2 linked regions of the Megalodesulfovibrio gigas DSM 1382 = ATCC 19364 genome follow. The protein of the gene in region 1 binds, or shares a complex with, the protein of each later gene. Links are inferred from orthologs where the notes say so. Each region holds a gene or a part of one and is shown in the gene's direction. Other genes may lie near its edges.

Evidence for each region. The genes of interacting proteins can lie anywhere in the genome.
Region 2: the proteins of uvrB (region 1) and DGI_RS02530 are in contact, whole or in part, in a crystal structure (PDB 7EGT), measured with the Thermus thermophilus proteins. The link is inferred for Megalodesulfovibrio gigas DSM 1382 = ATCC 19364 from one-to-one orthologs. Residues at the interface, in WP_096411307.1 of Thermus thermophilus: Glu23, Leu25, Arg26, Asp27, Gly28, Glu29, Arg30, Phe31, Arg55, Glu326, Asp327, Phe328, Glu379, Ser382, Gln383, His398, Gly400, Arg401; in WP_096412145.1 of Thermus thermophilus: His654, Arg656, Phe657, Gln666, Asp668, Glu669, Lys680, Arg681, Leu682, Ser683, Lys685, Tyr686, Ala687.

The regions. Positions count from the first base shown.
Region 1 is NC_022444.1:2,945,165-2,950,428, reverse strand. The notes cover bases 1,230-4,217. They hold uvrB (excinuclease ABC subunit UvrB), read left to right. Parts: upstream 1,230-1,666; coding sequence 1,667-3,769; downstream 3,770-4,217. Other genes in these bases: DGI_RS12895 (potassium channel family protein), read left to right, coding at 3,766-4,217; DGI_RS12905 (hypothetical protein), read right to left, coding at 1,230-1,560. Also shown: DGI_RS12910 (acyltransferase), read right to left, coding at 1-1,046; more of DGI_RS12905, read right to left, coding at 1,072-1,229; more of DGI_RS12895, read left to right, coding at 4,218-4,806. UniProt on the Escherichia coli protein: The UvrABC repair system catalyzes the recognition and processing of DNA lesions. A damage recognition complex composed of 2 UvrA and 2 UvrB subunits scans DNA for abnormalities.
Region 2 is NC_022444.1:575,476-579,586, forward strand. Bases 1-2,965 are described here. They hold DGI_RS02530 (ATP-dependent helicase), read left to right. Parts: upstream 1-363; coding sequence 364-2,568; downstream 2,569-2,965. Other genes in these bases: DGI_RS18645 (hypothetical protein), read left to right, coding at 2,769-2,965. Also shown: more of DGI_RS18645, read left to right, coding at 2,966-3,239; DGI_RS02540 (two-component system sensor histidine kinase NtrB), read left to right, coding at 3,262-4,111. UniProt on the Escherichia coli protein: A helicase with DNA-dependent ATPase activity. Unwinds DNA duplexes with 3'-5' polarity. Translocates on single-stranded DNA with 3'-5' polarity. Initiates unwinding more efficiently from a nicked substrate than double-stranded DNA.

The DNA.
Region 1 (5,264 bases):
ACCACCCCGAGCCATTCCGGAATGCCCATGGCCGCCAGATCCGGCACGGCCAGGGAGGGCAGGATGCTGCCGTCGAACACGTGCCCGATGACGCCCGTGAAGAACTGCAGCACCAGAATGTGCACCAGGTAAATGCCGTAGGAACAGGCGGAAAGGGACAGCAGCCACCTGGTCCCGACAGGCGAGAACCGCCATGGAGCCTGCCGGAACAGCAGGAAGCAGGCCACCCCCGACGCGATGTGGAACGGCGAGAAGTGCTGGAAGTACACGTTATCCTCGCGCAGGGCCACGAAGGAGTGGAGGTACTGCAGCCACACCGTGCCGGCCACCCCGGCCGCCAGGATGAGCGCCAGCAGCGGCGTCCAGCGGCGCGAGGGCACGGGGCCGGAATACAGCAGCCAGCCCAGCACCACATACCCCACATACACGGAGATGAACTCGTCCGAGAACTTGTGGTACAGCGGCATGCCCCACGCCGCCAGACAGGCGAAGTTGAGCACATGCAGGCCAAAGACCACCCCCACCAGCCACCAGCCCAGGCTGCGCTGCCGGGGAATGTCCAGGGCGCGCAGGAACGGCAGCGTGATGTACACGCCAAGCAGCATGTACATGTACCACATGTGTCCTTCCATGGTGATGGTGGCCATGCGCTTGAAGAACGTGGGCAGGAAGATGGTGGTATCCATGGTGAAGTGGTTGCGCACATAATAGATAAAGGACCACGCAACCAGGGGAATCACCAGCTTAGGCAGCCGTTTGCGATAGAATTCGCCGGGGTTTGGCTCCTTGGCTGCCGCCCGGGGCGAAAGCATCAGCGCCCCGGTGATCATCAGCAGGGACGGGATGTTCAAAAACGCGATGGCCGTGATGGTGGTGGCCGTGAACCAGCGCACGGGCATGTCCGGATAGTTCAGCAGCACGGCAGCCGCATGGGCGATGACGGCAAAGTAAATGCTCAGGCACCGCAGCACGTCCAGCCCGAGCTGACGGCCCGGGGCAGCGGCAGCCTGGGCAGGAGGAGAAGACAGGACGGCACTACTCGTCATTGCGTCGTACTCGTGGCGTCCCGTACTAGGCCAGGGATTCCGGCGCCAGGGGCTGATGTTCTTCCAGGTCGTACATGCCATGCATGGCAAAGGACAGGGGATACTGCGGCACCTGGTTGAAGCGGATGAAGCCGATGGATTTGCCTTCCGGCATGGCGGAAAGGGGCGGCATGCCCTGGGGCACGGGGAAGTTCATGGGGCTGGCGTTCACGCTGGCCATGCGGTCGGCGTAGCGATCCTTAAAGTATTGGATGATGGCGTCCACCTCGTCCCGGGTAAAGGCTTCCATCACCACCAGCTTGGTGCGTTCGGGATCGGAATAGACGTCGGGATGCATGGGGTCGCCCACCACGTCATCCCATTCGTAGCTGTCGCGCTCGGCCTCGTCGAGTTCGGGCTTGAAGAGATGCACGTCCACATCGCGGCGGCCCTTGAAGCTTTTGATGACGGCGGTCATGACGTAGCAGCGCGGAATGCGCGGCGGGATGGGCGGATCGTAGATGTTGATTTCCATGATGGATGCTTCCTTTGGTCTGGGCGTTTGGTTTCAGGTGCTGTACGTGATTTGCCGCCGCCTGGGAAGAGTAGCGGACGGGGATGCCTCGTGATATAGGCCCGGCATGGAGCAGCCCTTCGTCATATCCAGCGTCTTTTCGCCCCAGGGAGACCAGCCCGAGGCCATCGCCCAGCTGGTGGCCAACCTGCAGGCTGGTGTCAAGGATCAGGTGCTTCTGGGCGTCACCGGCTCGGGCAAGACCTTCACCATGGCCCAGACCGTGGCCCGCGTGAACCGGCCGGCCCTGGTGCTGGCCCCCAACAAGACCCTGGCCGCCCAGCTGTACAACGAGTTCCGCTCCCTGTTCCCAGACAATGCGGTGGAGTATTTCGTCAGTTATTACGATTACTACCAGCCGGAAGCCTACATCCCGCAGTCCGATACGTACATCGAGAAGGACTCGTCCATCAATGACGAGATCGACAAGCTCCGCCACGCCGCCACCCATGCCTTGCTCACCCGGCGCGATGTGCTCATCGTGGCGTCGGTCTCCTGCATTTACGGCCTGGGCTCTCCGGAATACTACGCCCGCATGCTCATTCCCCTGGAGGAAGGCCAGCGCCTGCGCATGGATGACCTCATGGCCCGCCTGGTGGAAGTGCAGTACGAGCGCAACGACATCGACTTTCATCGCGGTACCTTCCGCGTGCGTGGGGATGTGCTGGAAATCATCCCTGCCTACCACCACGAACGCGCCCTGCGCCTGGAATTTTTTGGCGATGAGCTGGAGACCCTGAGCGAGGTGGATCCCCTGACCGGCGAGATCCTGGGCCGGCTGCGCAAAACCGTGGTCTATCCTGCCAGCCATTACGTGTCGGACCGCGACAACCTCGCCCGCGCCGTGGGGGATATTCGCGTGGAGCTGCAGGAACGGCTGGCCGAGTTCCAGCGCCAGAACAAGCTGGTGGAAGCCCAGCGCCTGGAGCAGCGTACCATGCTCGATCTGGAAATGATCGAGGAAATGGGCTACTGCAACGGCATCGAGAACTATTCCCGCCACCTGGACGCCCGCGCCCCGGGCACGCCGCCGTCCACGCTGCTGGATTATTTCCCCGAAGACTTCATTCTGTTCATCGACGAATCCCACATCGCCGTGTCCCAGGTGGCCGGCATGTTCAACGGGGACCGCTCCCGCAAGTCCACCCTGGTGGACTTCGGCTTCCGCCTGCCCTCGGCCCTGGACAACCGGCCCTTGAGTTTTGAGGAGTTCCAGGCGCGCATCGGGCAGACCATCTACGTCTCGGCCACGCCCGGAGACTACGAGCTGCGCCAGAGCCAGGGCGTGGTGGCGGAGCAGATCATCCGTCCCACAGGCTTGGTGGACCCGGAACTGCTTGTCCGGCCGGTCAAGGGACAGGTGGATGACCTGCTGGGCCGCTGCAAGGAGCGCATTGCCCGGGACGAACGCGTGCTGGTGACCACCCTGACCAAGCGCATGGCCGAGGATTTGACGGCATATTTCACCAAGATGGGTGTGGCCGCCCGCTACCTGCACTCTGATGTGGATACCCTGGAGCGCGTGGCCATCCTCCAGGCCCTGCGCAAGGGCGAATTCGATGTGCTGGTGGGCATCAACCTGCTGCGCGAAGGGCTGGATCTGCCGGAAGTCTCCCTGGTGGCCATTCTGGATGCGGACAAGGAAGGCTTTTTGCGTTCCGCACGGTCCCTCATCCAGACCTTTGGCCGCGCCGCGCGCAATGTGGCCGGGCTGGTGGTGCTATATGCCGACAGGATCACCCCCTCCATGCAGGTGGCCATGGACGAGACCGAACGCCGCCGCGCCCGGCAGGTTGCCCACAATCAGGCCCATGGCATTGTGCCGCAGTCCGTGCGCAAGGAGGCGGAAAATGTCCTGGACGCCATCCACGCCCAGGCCCGTCAGCGTGAGCAGGACGGCGGCAAGTCCCGCCGCGGCCGCGGCAAGGGCCAGCCCGGCCAGCCCGGCCAGCCGGAAGCGGCCCAGGCAGCCCCGGCCCCCCTGGCGGCGGAAGAAGCCGCCCTCTACGGCGCAGACCCCAAACGCGCCGCCAAGGAAATCAAGATCCTGGAACGCCAGATGCGCGAGGCCGCCAAGGAGCTGGAATTCGAACGCGCCGCCCAACTGCGCGACCGCATCAAGCGGCTGCGTGAACTTCTGACCGTCGCCGAGTTCTCGGACGTTCCATGAAATCCATCACTCCTCCGGACCTGCGCTACAGCAGGCTGCACGCCCGTCTGGGCGAGTTCTGGCCCATTGTCGCCGGCTCTGCGGCCCTGGCCATCATCTTCGCCACATCCGTATCGTTCTACATGTCCTTTGAGGAGTGGGACTTCTGGGACAGCTTTTACATGACGGTCATCACCCTGTCCTCGGTGGGGTTCCAGGAGGTGCGGCCGCTTTCGCAGGAGGCGCGCATCTTCACCTCGTTCCTGATTTTCGGCGGGGTGGGCAGCTTTGCGTTTCTGGCCGGCTCCGCCGCGCAGTTGCTGGTGGAGGGCCGCATCAATCAGCTTTTGGGGAGACGTCGCGTGCAAAAGGCCATCGACAGGCTGGAAAATCATTTCATCATCTGCGGCTACGGCCGCATCGGCTCCATCGTGGCCCGGGAGATCATGCGCGAAGGCCACCCGCTGGTGGTCATCGAGCAGGATCCGGACATCATCAGGCGTCTGGAGCTGGACAACGTGCTGCACCTAGCCGGGGATGCCACCTCGGACGAGCTGCTCCTCGCCGCGGGCCTGACCCGGGCGCGCAGCCTCATCACCGCGCTGACCCAGGAAGCGGCCAACGTGTATGTGGTGCTCACGGCCCGCCAGCTCAACCCGGATATCGTCATCGTCTCCCGGGCGGATCAGGAGTCCCACATCTCCCGCCTGGAGCGCGCCGGGGCGGACCGCGTGGTCCTGCCGCACACCATCGGCGGCCTGCGCATGGCCCAGAGCGTGCTCAAGCCCTCGGTGGTCAACTTCATCGACATGGCCGTGCAGGGCGGCCTGGATCTGCAGATGGAAGAGCTGCGCATCGGCCCGCACTCATCCCTCATTGGCAAGAACCTCATCGAAAGCCAGATCCGCCCGCGCTTCAACCTCATCATCATCGGCATCAAGCACGCCGACGAGGAAATGCGCTTCAACCCCGCGCCAGATGCCGTCATCAATGTTGGAGACCGATTGCTGTGCATCGGCAAGCCGGAGAACTTCTTGCAAATCCAGGAAATTTTATAGATGGCGGACGGCTTTTTCAAACAGGCCGACCCGGCGGTGGTCATCCTGCATTATGGGGATCCGGCCGTCACCGCCCGGCTGCACCGCCAGTTGAGCGGGCAGGGCGAGCGCTGGCGGGACCGGCTGTTCGTCCTGGACAACGCCTCCCCCCAGCCCTGGCCCAACGCCTGGACCCGCCTGCCCGAGAACCGCTACTGGGCCGGGGCCCTGGCCTGGACCCTGGACGCCATGCAGGCCCAGGGCCGCACGCACGTGTGGTTTCTGAACAACGACCTCTGGTTTGCCGCCGCCGGCATGGTCCTGGATCAGGCCTGGCAGCGCCTGCACGCCCTGGAGACACGCAGCGGCCAGGCCATTGGCGCGTATTCCCCGGCCGTGGTCCGGCATCCGTACCATCGGCAGATGGTGCAGGATCCTGCCCGGCAGTTCCGCCGCGTGCTGCTCCTGGATGGCGTGGC
Region 2 (4,111 bases), 2.4 Mb from region 1 along the record:
GCGCGCCCATTCCACGACGCTGCCTGACTCCCTGTTCCCGCCATCTTGCCCTCCTCGCACACGGTGCGGCCGCTGTACGGCATGGAGTCTACCCTGTTGAACAATTCCGCTACCCTGCAGCGCACGTGCACACGTGGTCCAGCCATGCGTCTACAGGATGCGCCATGTAACGGGGGGCAGGGCTTATTCCAGTTGTGCCGCAATATCCACCAAAGATCAAGAAAAATACTTGCGGGACTATATACCACAGTTTTATCAGCAGAATTCTTGACCCCATGCTCCGCAGCTGGCATCCAGAAGACCCGGGGCGGGCCTTGCGCCCGGCTGCCCCCGGCCATCCCCACAAGAAAGGCTGTATTCCCCTTGATCGATTACCAATCCCATCTCAATCCCGCCCAGTGGGAGGCCGTGCGCACCGTGGACGGCCCGGTGCTGGTGCTGGCCGGCGCAGGCAGCGGCAAAACGCGCACCATCGTCTATCGTCTGGCGTACATGACCCAGCAAGGCGTCCCGCCGCAGCGCATCCTGCTGCTCACCTTCACCCGCAAGGCCGCCCAGGAGATGCTCCACCGCGCCGGCCAGCTCATGGGTCATGGCCCCGCGGCACTGCACGGTGTGCAGGGCGGCACCTTTCACGCCTTTGCCTACAGTGTGCTGCGCCGCACGCCGCCGCCAGGCTTTCCGGACCGCTGCACCCTCATGGACCGCAGCGACGCCGAAACCGTGATGCGGGAGATCAAATCCACCGCCGGCCTGGGCAAGGGCGACCGCTCCTTCCCCAAAACCGGCACCATCCTGGACCACTATTCCAAGGCCCGGAACAAGGAACTGCCCCTGGACGAAGTGGTCAAGCAGGAGAGCTTCCACCTCATCCCCTATGCAGGGGCCATGCAGCAGTTGTGCGACGCCTATGCCGTTTTCCGCCGTGAAAAGGGGCTCCTGGATTATGACGACCTGCTCTTTGGCCTGGAATCCCTCTTTCGCCACGATCCCGAGACCCTGGCCCGCTGCCGGGAGCGCTTCAGCCATGTGATGGTGGATGAGTATCAGGACACGAACCTGGTGCAGGATCGGCTGGTGACGCTCCTGGTCGGCACGGGAGAGCCAGGATCCATGGGCGGCAACGTGATGGCCGTGGGGGACGACGCCCAGTCCATCTATGCCTTCCGCGGAGCAAACATCTCGAACATCCTCACCTTTCCAGATCGCCACCACGGCACGCGGCTCATCAAGCTGGAGCAGAACTACCGTTCCACCCAGCCCATCCTGGATCTGACCAACGCCATCCTGTCCCAGGCCCAGGCCCAGTTCCGCAAGCAGTTGTTCAGCGACCGCACCGACGGTCCCGTGCCGCGGCTGGTGCGCCCGCTTTCGGACCGCACCCAGGCCCAGATCGTCTGCGAGGAGATCATCCGCCAATGCGCTGCCTACGGGCCGGAGCAGGTGGCCGTGCTCTTCCGCGCCGGCTACCACTCCTATCACCTGGAAGTGGCGCTCAACCGCGCCGGCGTGCGCTTTCGGAAGTACGGCGGCCTCAAGTACACCGAAGCCGCGCACATCAAGGACGCCATGGCCTACCTGCGCGTGGCCGTGAATCCCGCAGACATGCCTTCCATGCATCGCATCCTGGCGCAGGTGGAGGGCATCGGCCCCAAGACGGCCGCCAGCCTGTTCAACGCCCTGATGGCCGGGGACGCCAAGACCGTGGCCAAACTCACCAAAAAGCACCCCCAGGCCGCGGACATGCTGGCCCTGCTGGACCGCCTGCGCGCCGCCCCGCCCAGGCCGGTGCCGCTGCTGGAACAGATTCTCGAATTCTACCAGCCGATTCTGGAACGCCTGCACCCTGACGACCATCCCCGCCGCCGCACCGGCCTGGAAGAGCTGGTGCAGATTGCCGCGGGCTACGAGGACGCCGGACAGTTCCTGGCCGATCTGCACCTGGAGAACCCCGAGCAGCCCGAGGCCGAAGGCGGGCCCGCGGTCTGCCTCTCCACCATCCATTCGGCCAAGGGCCTGGAATGGCGGGCGGTGCACATCATCGATCTGGTGGAAGACCGCTTCCCCTCCCGCCAAGCCCTGCTCAAGGCCGAGGACTTCGAGGAGGAACGCCGGCTGCTGTACGTGGCCTGCACCCGGGCCCGGGACGAGTTGTCCCTGTATGTGCCCACGTCCATTTACAAGCGCGGGCAGAACATCTCCGAACCGGCCACCGCCAGCCCGTTCCTGCGGGAAATGGGCGTGCACGTGTTCGAGGAATGGCGCGAGGGCTACAACGGCATGCTCTCCAAATGGGGCGGCATGGCCCGGGAACCGGGATCGACGCCAGCGGCCCCGGCCAAGGCCCAGGCCTCGCCACCCTGGCAACCGTCTGCGGCCGTGCCCAAGGCGCCGCCGCCGGTCTCCCAGGCGGCCCAGCCCGCACCGGGGGATCTGGGCTGGTGCCGGCACAAGGTCTTCGGCCGCGGCAAACTGGTGCAGCATCTGCCCCCGGACAAATACCGCGTGAACTTCCCCAGCTTCGGCCTCAAGGTGATCCTGGCGGAATACCTGGAGCGGGAGGAATAGGAAAAATTTCCCTTGAGAGGGACCCTCGGGGGAAAACCTTTCTAAAGAAAGGTTCTTCCCCCGAACCCCCTTTNAAGGTTTCCCCTCTCGCAAAAAACATTTTCTCAAAATCAGCATGCTCCGGCCCGGCGCGGGCGGCCCGTGGTTGGCGGATGACGCCGCTGCCCGGCCGGTGTACCATGCCGGCAGGAGGAATGCGCATGGTCCCCTGCTACATCTGCCGCACCCCCGTCGTTGCCGGCTGGATCTGCGGCCCGCCCCCGGCGGCGGATCGCTACAAGCTCGGCCTGTGCCGGGCCCACGACACCCCGGTCAACCGCGAAACCGTGCTCGCCGCCTGGGAGCGCACCATCCAGGAAGAGCTGCGCGCGGCCACGGCCGGTTTGGCCCAGGCCAGCGCCTGGCACGACGTGACCGTGCAGTTTCTGGACGGCGGTCACCTGACGTTCACATGCACCAGCTATCATATTGACCGGGACCAGGACACCCTGGTGTGCCGGGTGAACGATGCGCTGGAGTTCATCCCCCTGCAGCACGTGCGACGCATCCGGGCCGTGCCCAGGCAGGAGGGACCGGAAGGAGCGCCGGAGCGCACGACCACCACCACCACTCCCCCGGCGGCCCCCATTGCACCTGCGGCGTCGCCTCCCGTCGCCCTGCCCTCGCGTTGAGCCGCGCCCAAGGAGTTTCGCCGTGTTGCCCCTCATTCAGTCGTCCTATTTTCAGAACCTCATCAACGGCTTTCCCGACGGAGTGATCATCTTCAACATCGACGGCGTGGCCTACGTGGCCAACGCCACGGCCCAGCGCCTGCTCGGGCTGGAGGAGCGCCACATCCTCGGGGCCCATTGGGATGCGCTGTTTGCCGCCCAGTCTGGCAGCGCGCCCCTGGCTGCGGCCCTGCATGCCTCGCGCGACGCCGCACGGGACATGGCCATGCATGGAGCGGATGAGCCGGCGCAGCAGCCCCCCGCCCATGCCGACTGGACCCGCCCGGACGGCCAGATCCGTCATCTTTCCGCCACCACCTCGCATATTGTGGAATACGGCAAGCTCTTCGGCATCCTCCTGGCCCTGACCGACGTGACCCATATTTTCGAGATGCACGCCCGCGAACGCCGCATGCTGAAGGAGCACCACGCCCTGGAACAGGAGCGCGCCCGCAGTCTGGAGCACTTTTCCATGGCCGTGGCGCATCAGATCCGCAACCCGGTGATGACCATCGCCGGGTTCTCCCGCCTGCTCCTGCGCAAGGCAGCGCCGGAATCCAGCCAGCACGAGCAGTTGCAGGCCATTCTGGACGGCGGCGTGCGGCTGCATGCCATCGTCCAGGCCGTCAGCGACTTCACCGCCCTGCAGGTCCGGGACATGCAGCCCGTGGAGCTGGGCCAGTGCTGCCGGGCAGCGCTGGAGCTGGCGCGCGGGGAGTGCCCGGCGCCGGTGGAATGGATGGTCGAGCTGCCCGAACACGCCTGCCCTGCCGCGGGGGATTCCGCCCTGCTGACCCAGGCGGTCCTGGAACTGCTGCACAACGCCGCCGAAG